Regions from separate parts of the Janthinobacterium sp. SUN176 genome, predicted to be linked through region 1. Evidence: riboswitches for the same ligand, from Rfam matches in the RefSeq annotation. Region 1 holds a riboswitch; the other holds the start of a gene.
The links. A riboswitch is a leader RNA that binds a small molecule or an ion and turns the genes downstream of it on or off. The one in region 1 is predicted to bind thiamine pyrophosphate.
Positions count from the first base shown of each region.

Region 2: it holds a riboswitch for thiamine pyrophosphate, as region 1 does, so the genes downstream of both, thiC (phosphomethylpyrimidine synthase ThiC) here and O3299_RS11915 (TonB-dependent siderophore receptor) in region 1, are expected to answer to the same signal.

Region 1 covers NZ_JAPWIA010000001.1:2,635,179-2,639,739, forward strand. Annotated here, with positions in the region: gene O3299_RS11905 (hypothetical protein) at 96-401, opposite strand; gene O3299_RS11910 (iron-containing alcohol dehydrogenase) at 544-1,701, shown strand; TPP riboswitch at 1,781-1,878, shown strand; gene O3299_RS11915 (TonB-dependent siderophore receptor) at 1,964-4,111, shown strand; gene O3299_RS11920 (ATP-binding protein) at 4,108-4,561, opposite strand, start outside.
Region 2 covers NZ_JAPWIA010000006.1:150,456-155,016, reverse strand. Annotated here, with positions in the region: gene O3299_RS26040 (ATP-binding protein) at 1-657, shown strand, start outside; gene O3299_RS26035 (response regulator) at 686-1,492, shown strand; gene O3299_RS26030 (hypothetical protein) at 1,531-1,785, shown strand; TPP riboswitch at 1,894-2,009, shown strand; gene thiC (phosphomethylpyrimidine synthase ThiC) at 2,089-4,002, shown strand; gene thiS (sulfur carrier protein ThiS) at 4,023-4,226, shown strand; gene O3299_RS26015 (thiazole synthase) at 4,252-4,561, shown strand, end outside.

The DNA.
Region 1 (4,561 bases):
GCCGCTGCTATCCGACGTTAAATTTAATTAGGGGCACAGTCTACGCGAAGCGATGCGAAAGTGGCGCATGGTACGCCACAGCAACAAACCAATAGTTACAATATTTTCTCGTCATAGTGATACTGGGCAACAATTGGCCCCGCCTTGAACAGCGCTTCCTTCATGGCCGTGTCCAGGCGCGCGTCGCGGCGGCGCATCCATTCGAGCAGCATGGCCGCTTCCTTGCGGCTGGTGTCGCCCGCATGCGCGAGCACGCGGCGCAGTTCCGGGTCCGTGCACGCCTCGAAACGCTGGCTGTTCAAGTCCAGCGCCTGCAGCGCGGCGATGGTGGCGCCGATGGCGCGGTGCATGTCGAGCGCGGTGGCCGGCAAGCCGGATTCTTCCAGTGGGACGGTGGTCATGCGCATTCCTTTTCGCGTGGTGGTGACATCGGCTGCATTCTCCACCGCGCGGACGAAAAGCTCAAGCGTCCACGGCACGTTTCCACCCATTCGGCCATAATCATGGCTCAGCAACAGCCTAAACCTCAGCGGCAGGAGCCCCATGTTCAATTTCGACTTTTACAATCCGACGCAAATCCTTTTCGGCCAGGGCCAGATCGCCGCCATCACGGCGCTGATCCCGCCCCAGGCCAGAGTGCTCATGACGTATGGCGGCGGCAGCATCAAGCAGAACGGCGTCTACGATGAAGTCAAGGCGGCGCTGGCCGGCCATACGGTGCTGGAATTTGCCGGCATCGAACCCAATCCCAGCTATGAAACCCTGATGCAGGCCGTGGCCATGGTGAAAAGCGAGCGCATCGATTTCCTGCTGGCCGTCGGCGGCGGTTCCGTGGTCGATGGCACCAAGTTCATCGCCGCGGCCGCACTGCACGAAGGCGTGGCCTGGGACATCCTGGCCAAAGGCGGCAAGATCGTCGAAGCCGCCCTGCCCTTCGGCACGGTCCTGACCTTGCCGGCCACGGGTTCCGAAATGAATGGCTCGGCCGTGATCACGCGCAAGGCCACGCAGGAAAAGCGCTCGTTCATGAGCCGCAAGGTCTATCCTAAATTCTCCGTGCTGGACCCGTCGAAGACGTTCACCTTGCCGCTGCGCCAGGTGGGCAATGGCGTCGTCGATGCGTTTGCGCATGTGATGGAACAGTATTTGACCTACCCTGTGAACGCGTCCGTGCAAGACCGCTTCGCCGAAGGCATTTTATTGACGCTGATCGAAGAAGGCCCGAAAGCCCTGTCGCACCCGGACGACTACGACGTGCGCGCCAACGTGATGTGGAGCGCCACCCTGGCCTTGAACGGCCTGATCGGCGTGGGCGTGCCGCAGGACTGGTCCACGCACGCCATCGGCCACGAATTGACGGCCTTGTACGAGCTCGACCATGCGCAAACCCTGGCCATCATCCTGCCCAGCATGTTGCGCGTGCGCAAACAAGCCAAGCGCGCCAAGCTGCTGCAATACGCGGCCCGCGTCTGGGGCCTGGACGGCGGCGACGAGGATGGCCGCATCGAGGCCGCCATCGCGCGCACGGAATTCTTCTTCCGCCACATGGGCGTCAAGACGCGCCTGGCCGACTACGGCCTGAATCACGCCAGCGTGGACGCCGTCGTGTCCGCCCTGGAAGCGCACGGCATGACGGCCCTGGGCGAACAGCGCGAAGTGACGCCCGCCGTCAGCCGCAAGGTGCTGGAACTCAGTCTGTAGCTCAGTTTACAAATTCCAGCCACACTGTTGTAAAACGGTCAGCCGGGTGGGACAGCTGGCCGTGGTTCATGCTAAGCTGTCATTTCGCTAGGGGTCCTGGAGCAGTCATCCGGGTGAGAGATACCCTTCGTACCTGATCTGGATAATGCCAGCGAAGGAAAGCGCAAAGTACCTCCCTCCTTTGATAGCTCCTGCGTTGGCGCCAGCCGAACAAGCAGCCTGCCGTGCTCTTTACAGAGCCGGCTTGAACCACGAGCAATCTATGTCCACACCGAATTTATCCGTTTCTGTTCTGACCCTGGCCATCCTGCACGCGTTTGCCGCGCCCGCCCTGGCTTCCGACGCAGCCGACCCGCAGGCGCAAAGCATGGCCGAAGTCGTCGTCACGGCCAGCAAGGCGCCGGCCGCCAAGCGCGCCTCCGTGGGCGGCTTCAGTGACGCGCCGCTGCTGCAGACGCCGGCATCCGTCACCGTCATTTCGCAAAAAGACATGCAGGACTTGCAGATCCGCAATCTCAGCGATGCCGTCAAGCTCGACACCAGCATCAACGACGCCTACAACGCCGTCGGCTATGCGGAACAGTTTTCCATCCGCGGTTTCAAGCTCGATAACAATTCCAGCTACCGCAAGGATGGCGTGGCCATTCCTGGCGACACGCAAATCCCGCTGGAAAACAAGGAACGCATCGAAGTGCTGAAGGGCCTGGCCGGCTTGCAGGCAGGCGTGGCCGCGCCGGGCGGCGTGATCGACTTCATCGTCAAGCGCCCCACCGCCGCCCCGCTGCGCACGGTCACCGTGGAAACGCGCGAGCGCGGCACCCTGTACGGCGCCATCGACCTGGGCGGCCGCCTGGAAGACACGCGCTTCGGTTACCGCGTCAACGTGGCGGCCGAGCGCCTGCGCTCCTACATCAAGGGCGCGGACGGCAACCGCAAGTTCATTTCCGGCGCCTTCGACTGGCAGATTTCGCCGCAAGCCCTGCTGCAAATCGATGCCGACTACCAGGACAAGGCGCAGGCGACGGCGCCCGGCTTCCAGCTGCTGAACAATAAAACCTTGCCGACCGGCATCAGCGCCGACGCCATGCTCAACCTGCAGCCGTGGACGCGTCCCGTGGAAACCGTCACCAGCAATCTCGGCCTGCGCTTCCAGTACGCGTTCAGCGACGACTGGCATGCCACCCTGTCGGCCAACCAGCACTCGTTCAAGCGCGACGACTACACGGCCTTCCCGTATGGCTGCAGCGCGCAAGACCTGTACCCCGGCTTCTGCGGCAATGGCGACTACGACGTGTACGACTACCGCAGCCTGGGCGAGACGAAAAAACCGCTGAGCGCGCAAGCCATGATCCAGGGCAAGTTCGCCACCGGTTCCCTGCGCCATGAATTCACGGCCGGCGTCTCGACCTTCCGCCGCAAGGACCGCGCCGGCCTGTACGTGTACGACTGGGCTGGCGTGAGCAACATCTACCGCCCGCAGATCGTCGACATGTCGACGGGCGTGCAAGGCCCCGTGCGCCTGGTGCGCAAGGACACGGAAAACTCCGTCTTCGTGCAGGACATCGTCAGCCTGGCGCCGAACTGGAAGCTGCATGGCGGCTTGCGCCATATCAATGTCGACGGCTACCAGTATGTATTGAAGGCCGATACGGAAATCCGCGCCAAGCACGATTTCCTGCTGCCCAACGTCTCGCTCGTCTACACCCCGCTCGACAACCTCTCCGTGTACGCGGCCTATTCGCAAGGCATGGAACATGGCGGCACGGCCGACCGCAAGGCGCTCAATGCGAACGTGGAATTGTCGCCCAGCCGCTCGAAGCAGGTCGAACTGGGTGTGAAGATGGATGTGACGCCGGACTTCATGCTGGCGGCCAGCCTGTTCCAGATCCGCAAGGGCCTGGAATTCAACCAGTACGTCGACAGCACCGCCTATAACTTCGTGCGCGAGGGCCAGGCCCAGCACCGGGGGCTGGAATTGTCGGCCCAGGGAAAGGCATCGTCCAGCCTGAGCCTGGGCGCATCCGTGACGGCCCTGAACAGCCAGCAGTCAGGCACGGGCAATGCCGACCTCGACGGCAAGCGCGTGCCCAACGTGCCGGCCTTCAAGGCGGCCGTGCATGCGGATTACGCCGTGCAACAGGTGGCGGGCTTGAGCGTGAATGGCAGCTGGGAATATGCGGGCAAGAAAGCATTTGAGTACAGCAACACGACCTTCGTGCCGTCGTACAACGTGTTCAACCTGGGCGCCGCGTACGCCACGCGCATCGCCGGCACGCGCGCCGTGCTGCGCGCCGCCGTCAACAACGTGGCCGACAAGTTCTACTGGCGCGACGTGACGCCGGAGTCGGATGGCTATCTGTATCCGGGCGCCAGCCGCACGTTCAAGGTCTCGGCGCAGTTTGACTTCTAATTGAGGGAAATGACAGGCGCCGCAGCGAGCGCCTGCTGCAGCAAAGGCGCCGCCTGTTCCAGGCGCGCCTCCAGGCTGTCGCGTAGCACGTGGTAGACGATGCCGCGCGCGTCGAGCTCATCGAGCAGGTAGCGGTAGATCAATTGGCGCACGGCTTCCGACTCGCGCTGCAAGCCATCGGCCACCCAGGGGCTGTCGGGTGCCGTGACCAGGGTCAGATCGTACTGCGTGGCATCGGCCAGCGCCGCCAGTTGCGCATCTGCACCGTGAAAATAATGGCGGCTGTACACCACCGTCATCAAGGGCGTCGTGTCGCAAAACAGGAAGTGGCGGGCTTGGGCGGCAGCGGCCGCTTCGCGTTCGACTTGCGTACGCGCAATACCATACTGATCCGCCGCCACGGGCACCCTGCCTTGCGTTTCCACAAACTCGCGTAAATACTCGGGCACC
Region 2 (4,561 bases), on a different contig from region 1:
GGGCAGGTGGCGCAGCTGTTCCAGCCTTTCAACCGCCTGGGACAGGAAAACAGCACGGAAGAGGGCACGGGCATCGGCCTCGTCGTCACCAAGCAGCTGGTCGAGCTGATGGGCGGCGCCATCGGCGTCGACAGCACGGTGGGCGTGGGCACCACCTTCTGGTTCGAGCTGGCCGCCAGCAGCGCGCCGGCACTGATGCTGGGCGACGGCGATGCGCTGCCGCAGGCGCAGGAAGCGCAGGAAAGCCAGCGCACCTTGCTGTACGTGGAAGACAATCCCGCGAACCTGGCGCTGGTCGAGCAATTGATCGCCCGCCGCAGCGACTTGAAGCTGCTGACGGCCATCGATGCGCACCTGGGCATCGACCTGGCGCGCACGTATCAGCCGGACGTGATCTTGATGGATATCAACCTGCCCGGCATCAGCGGCTATGGCGCCCTGCATATCCTGCACGACGATCCGCTCACGAAACATATTCCCGTGATGGCCCTGTCGGCCAACGCTGTGCCGCGCGACATCGAAAAGGGCCTGGAAGCGGGCTTCTTCCGCTACCTGACCAAGCCGATCAAGGTCGTCGAATTCATGGATGCGCTCGACGTGGCCCTGCATTATGCGGCCGCGCACGGCCTGGCCGACGACACTCATGCAGTACGCTAATTCAGCATTTATTTTTAGGAATACCGCCATGCTTCAAGCCACCGAGATCCTGAACGCCAGCATCCTCATCGTCGATGACCAGGAGGCCAACGTCATGCTGCTGGAACAGGTGCTGCGCAATGCCGGCTATACGCGCATCACCTCCACCATGGACCCGCAAGCCGTGCGCGCGCTGCACCAGCAGCACCGCTACGACCTGATCCTGCTCGACTTGCAGATGCCGGAAATGGATGGTTTCGAGGTCATGGAAGGCTTGCGCGACCTCGAGGCGGGCAGCTATCTGCCCGTGCTGGTGATCACGGCCCAGCCGGGCCACAAGCTGCGCGCGCTGCAGGCGGGCGCCAAGGATTTCGTCAGCAAGCCCTTCGACCTGGTGGAAGTCAAGACGCGCATCCACAACATGCTGGAAGTGCGATTGCTGTACCAGAAGCTGGCCGAATACAACAAGTCGCTGGAACAGATGGTGGAAGTGCGCACGGCGGAGTTGCGCGAAAGCGAAGCGCGCTTCCAGCGTTTCACGGAACTGTCGTCCGACTGGTACTGGGAACAGGATGCGCAGGGCAACCTGACGCGCTTTTCCGGCCCCGTGGCTGAAATGCTGGGCATCGGCAGCGAGGAAGAGCCGCAGCGCTGGAACGCGGCCGAGCGTGCCTTGCTCGACGCCAAGATTGCCGCACGGGAACCGTTTCTCGACTTTATCTACAGCCGCGCCAACCTCGACGGCAGCACGCAATACCTGCAGGTCAGCGGCGAACCGATGTTCGACACGGGCAGCCGCTTCATCGGCTACCGCGGCATCGGCCTCGATGTCACGGAGCGCCATCGCAGTGCCTGATTTATACTGGGCGCCATCGATACAGACCAGGAAAAATCATGACCGACAAATCTCCCTCCTACTGGTTCCCCGCCAAGACCTATGGCTGGGGCTGGGGCTTGCCCATCACCTGGCAAGGCTGGCTGGTGTTCCTGGCCGCGCTGGCGCTGTTCGCCTGCGGCGCCTTCCTGTTCCCTCCGCAAACCATGCTGGTCGGCTACATCGTCTATGAAGTGGCCATCGTTGCCGTGCTCATTTTCATCTGCCAGCTGAAGGGCGAACCGACCAGCTGGCGCTGGGGCAAGAAGAAATAAGCGCGCTGCCGTCTGTTGCAATGCAGCAGATGCGCAAAGACGACACCTGCAAGAAATCATCTGGCCACGCGGCGCGAACCGCGTATAATTGGCTCGCTGCCGCAAGGCGGCAAACGCTAGGGGTCCTGCCTTTCGCTGTGGAAACACGGTGCAAGCGCGGGTGAGAAATACCCTCCGAACCTGATCTGGATAATGCCAGCGAAGGGAAGCTTTAGGATGACTGCACCCCGCTTTTCCGCGTGCGCAATTCCGAACCTCCTTAGCTGGCTCCAGGCTGAAAAATAGTCTAGCCAAGGAGCCAAAATGAACGCCAATCCGAAATTCCTTTCCGCCACCGCCACGGTCGACGAAGCCGCCATCGCGCCGCTGCCCAATTCGCGCAAGATCTACGTGCAAGGCAGCCGCCCCGACATCCGCGTGCCCATGCGCGAGATCAGCCAGTCCGACACGGAAGCGTCGTTCGGCGGCGAAAAGAATCCGCCGATCTACGTCTATGACACATCCGGCCCGTACACGGACCCGGACGTGAATATCGACATCCGCTCCGGCCTCGATACGCCGCGCCTGCCATGGATCATGGAGCGTGCCGACACGGAAGAATTGCCCGGCCCCACCTCCGACTACGGCATCGCCCGCCTGGCGGACCCGAAACTGGCCGAGCTGCGTTTCAATTTGCACCGCAAGCCGCGCCGCGCCATCGCCGGCAAGAACGTGACGCAGATGCATTACGCGCGCCAGGGCATCATCACGCCGGAAATGGAATTCGTTGCCATCCGCGAAAACATGCGCCGCCAGGAGTATTTGCGCGAACTCAAGGCTTCCGGCCCCATGGGCGAGCGCCTGGCCGACCTGATGGGCCGCCAGCATCCGGGCCAGTCCTTCGGCGCCAGCATCCCGGTCGAAATCACGCCGGAATTCGTGCGCGAGGAAATCGCCCGCGGTCGCGCCATCATTCCCGCCAATATCAACCACCCGGAAGTGGAGCCGATGATTATCGGCCGCAATTTCCTGGTGAAAATCAATGCGAATATCGGCAATTCCGCCGTGACGTCTTCCATCGGCGAGGAAGTGGAAAAGATGACCTGGGCCATCCGCTGGGGCGGCGATAACGTGATGGACTTGTCGACCGGCAAGCACATCCACGAGACGCGCGAATGGATCGTGCGCAACAGCCCCGTGCCCATCGGCACCGTGCCCATCTACCAGGCGCTGGAAAAGGTCAATGGCAAGGCGGAAGATCTGACGTGGGAAATCTTCCGCGACACCCTGATCGAGCAGGCCGAGCAGGGCGTCGATTACTTCACCATCCACGCGGGCGTGCTGCTGCGCTATGTGCCGATGACAGCCAAGCGCCTGACGGGCATCGTTTCGCGCGGCGGCTCCATCATGGCGAAATGGTGTCTGGCGCACCACCAGGAATCGTTCCTCTACACGCATTTCGAAGAAATTTGCGAAATCATGAAGGCGTATGACGTGTCGTTCTCGCTGGGCGACGGCTTGCGCCCCGGCTCCATCTACGACGCCAATGACGAGGCGCAGCTGGGCGAATTGAAAACCCTGGGCGAGCTGACGCAAGTTGCCTGGAAGCACGACGTGCAAGTGATGATCGAAGGTCCGGGCCACGTGCCCATGCAATTGATCAAGGAAAACATGGACTTGCAGCTGGAACAGTGCGGCGAGGCGCCGTTCTACACCTTGGGGCCGCTGACGACGGATATCGCGCCCGGCTACGACCACATCACCTCGGGCATCGGCGCGGCCATGATCGGCTGGTATGGCACGGCCATGCTGTGTTACGTGACGCCGAAGGAACACCTGGGCTTGCCGAACAAGGCGGACGTCAAGGACGGCATCATCACGTACAAGATCGCCGCGCACGCGGCCGACCTGGCGAAAGGCCATCCGGGCGCGCAAATCCGCGACAACGCGCTGTCGAAAGCCCGTTTCGAATTCCGCTGGGACGACCAGTTCAACATCGGCCTGGACCCGGACAAGGCGCGCGAATTCCACGATGAAACCTTGCCCAAGGATTCGGCCAAGGTGGCGCATTTCTGCTCCATGTGCGGCCCGCATTTCTGCTCGATGAAGATCACGCAGGAAGTGCGCGAATACGCGGCCGGCATGGGCATCGCGGAAGACAAGGCGCTGCAGCAGGGGATGGAGGTGAAAGCCATCGAATTCATCAAGAACGGCGCCGAGCTGTACCGCAAGGTCTGAAGGAGGGCGTGATGACTGCATTGATCGACATCACGCTCAACGGCGCGCCGCACCAGGTGCCGCCGGGGCAAACCCTGGACCAATTGATCGCCGCGCTGTCGCTGGAGAACCAGGCGCTGGCGCTGGCCGTCAACCGCAGCGTCGTGCCGCGCAAGGCGTGGCACGACCGGGTCCTGGAAATTCAAGACCAGGTGGAAATCGTACGCGCGATTGGCGGCGGTTAAGTTGAGAATAGACAAGGAAACGCACATGCATACCGCAACAAACAACGACCTGCTGACCATCGCAGGCAAACAGTATCGATCGCGCCTGCTGGTGGGCAGCGGCAAGTACAAGGATTTGCCGCAGACGCGCGAAGCGACGGACGCGGCCGAGGCGCAGATCATCACGGTGGCGATCCGCAGGGTGAATATCGGGCAAGATCCGAACGCGCCCAGCCTGCTGGACTTCGTGCCGCCCGAGCAGTACACGATCTTGCCGAACACGGCCGGCTGCTACAACGCCAAGGATGCCGTCTACACCCTGCAACTGGCGCGGGAACTCCTGGGCGGGCGCAATC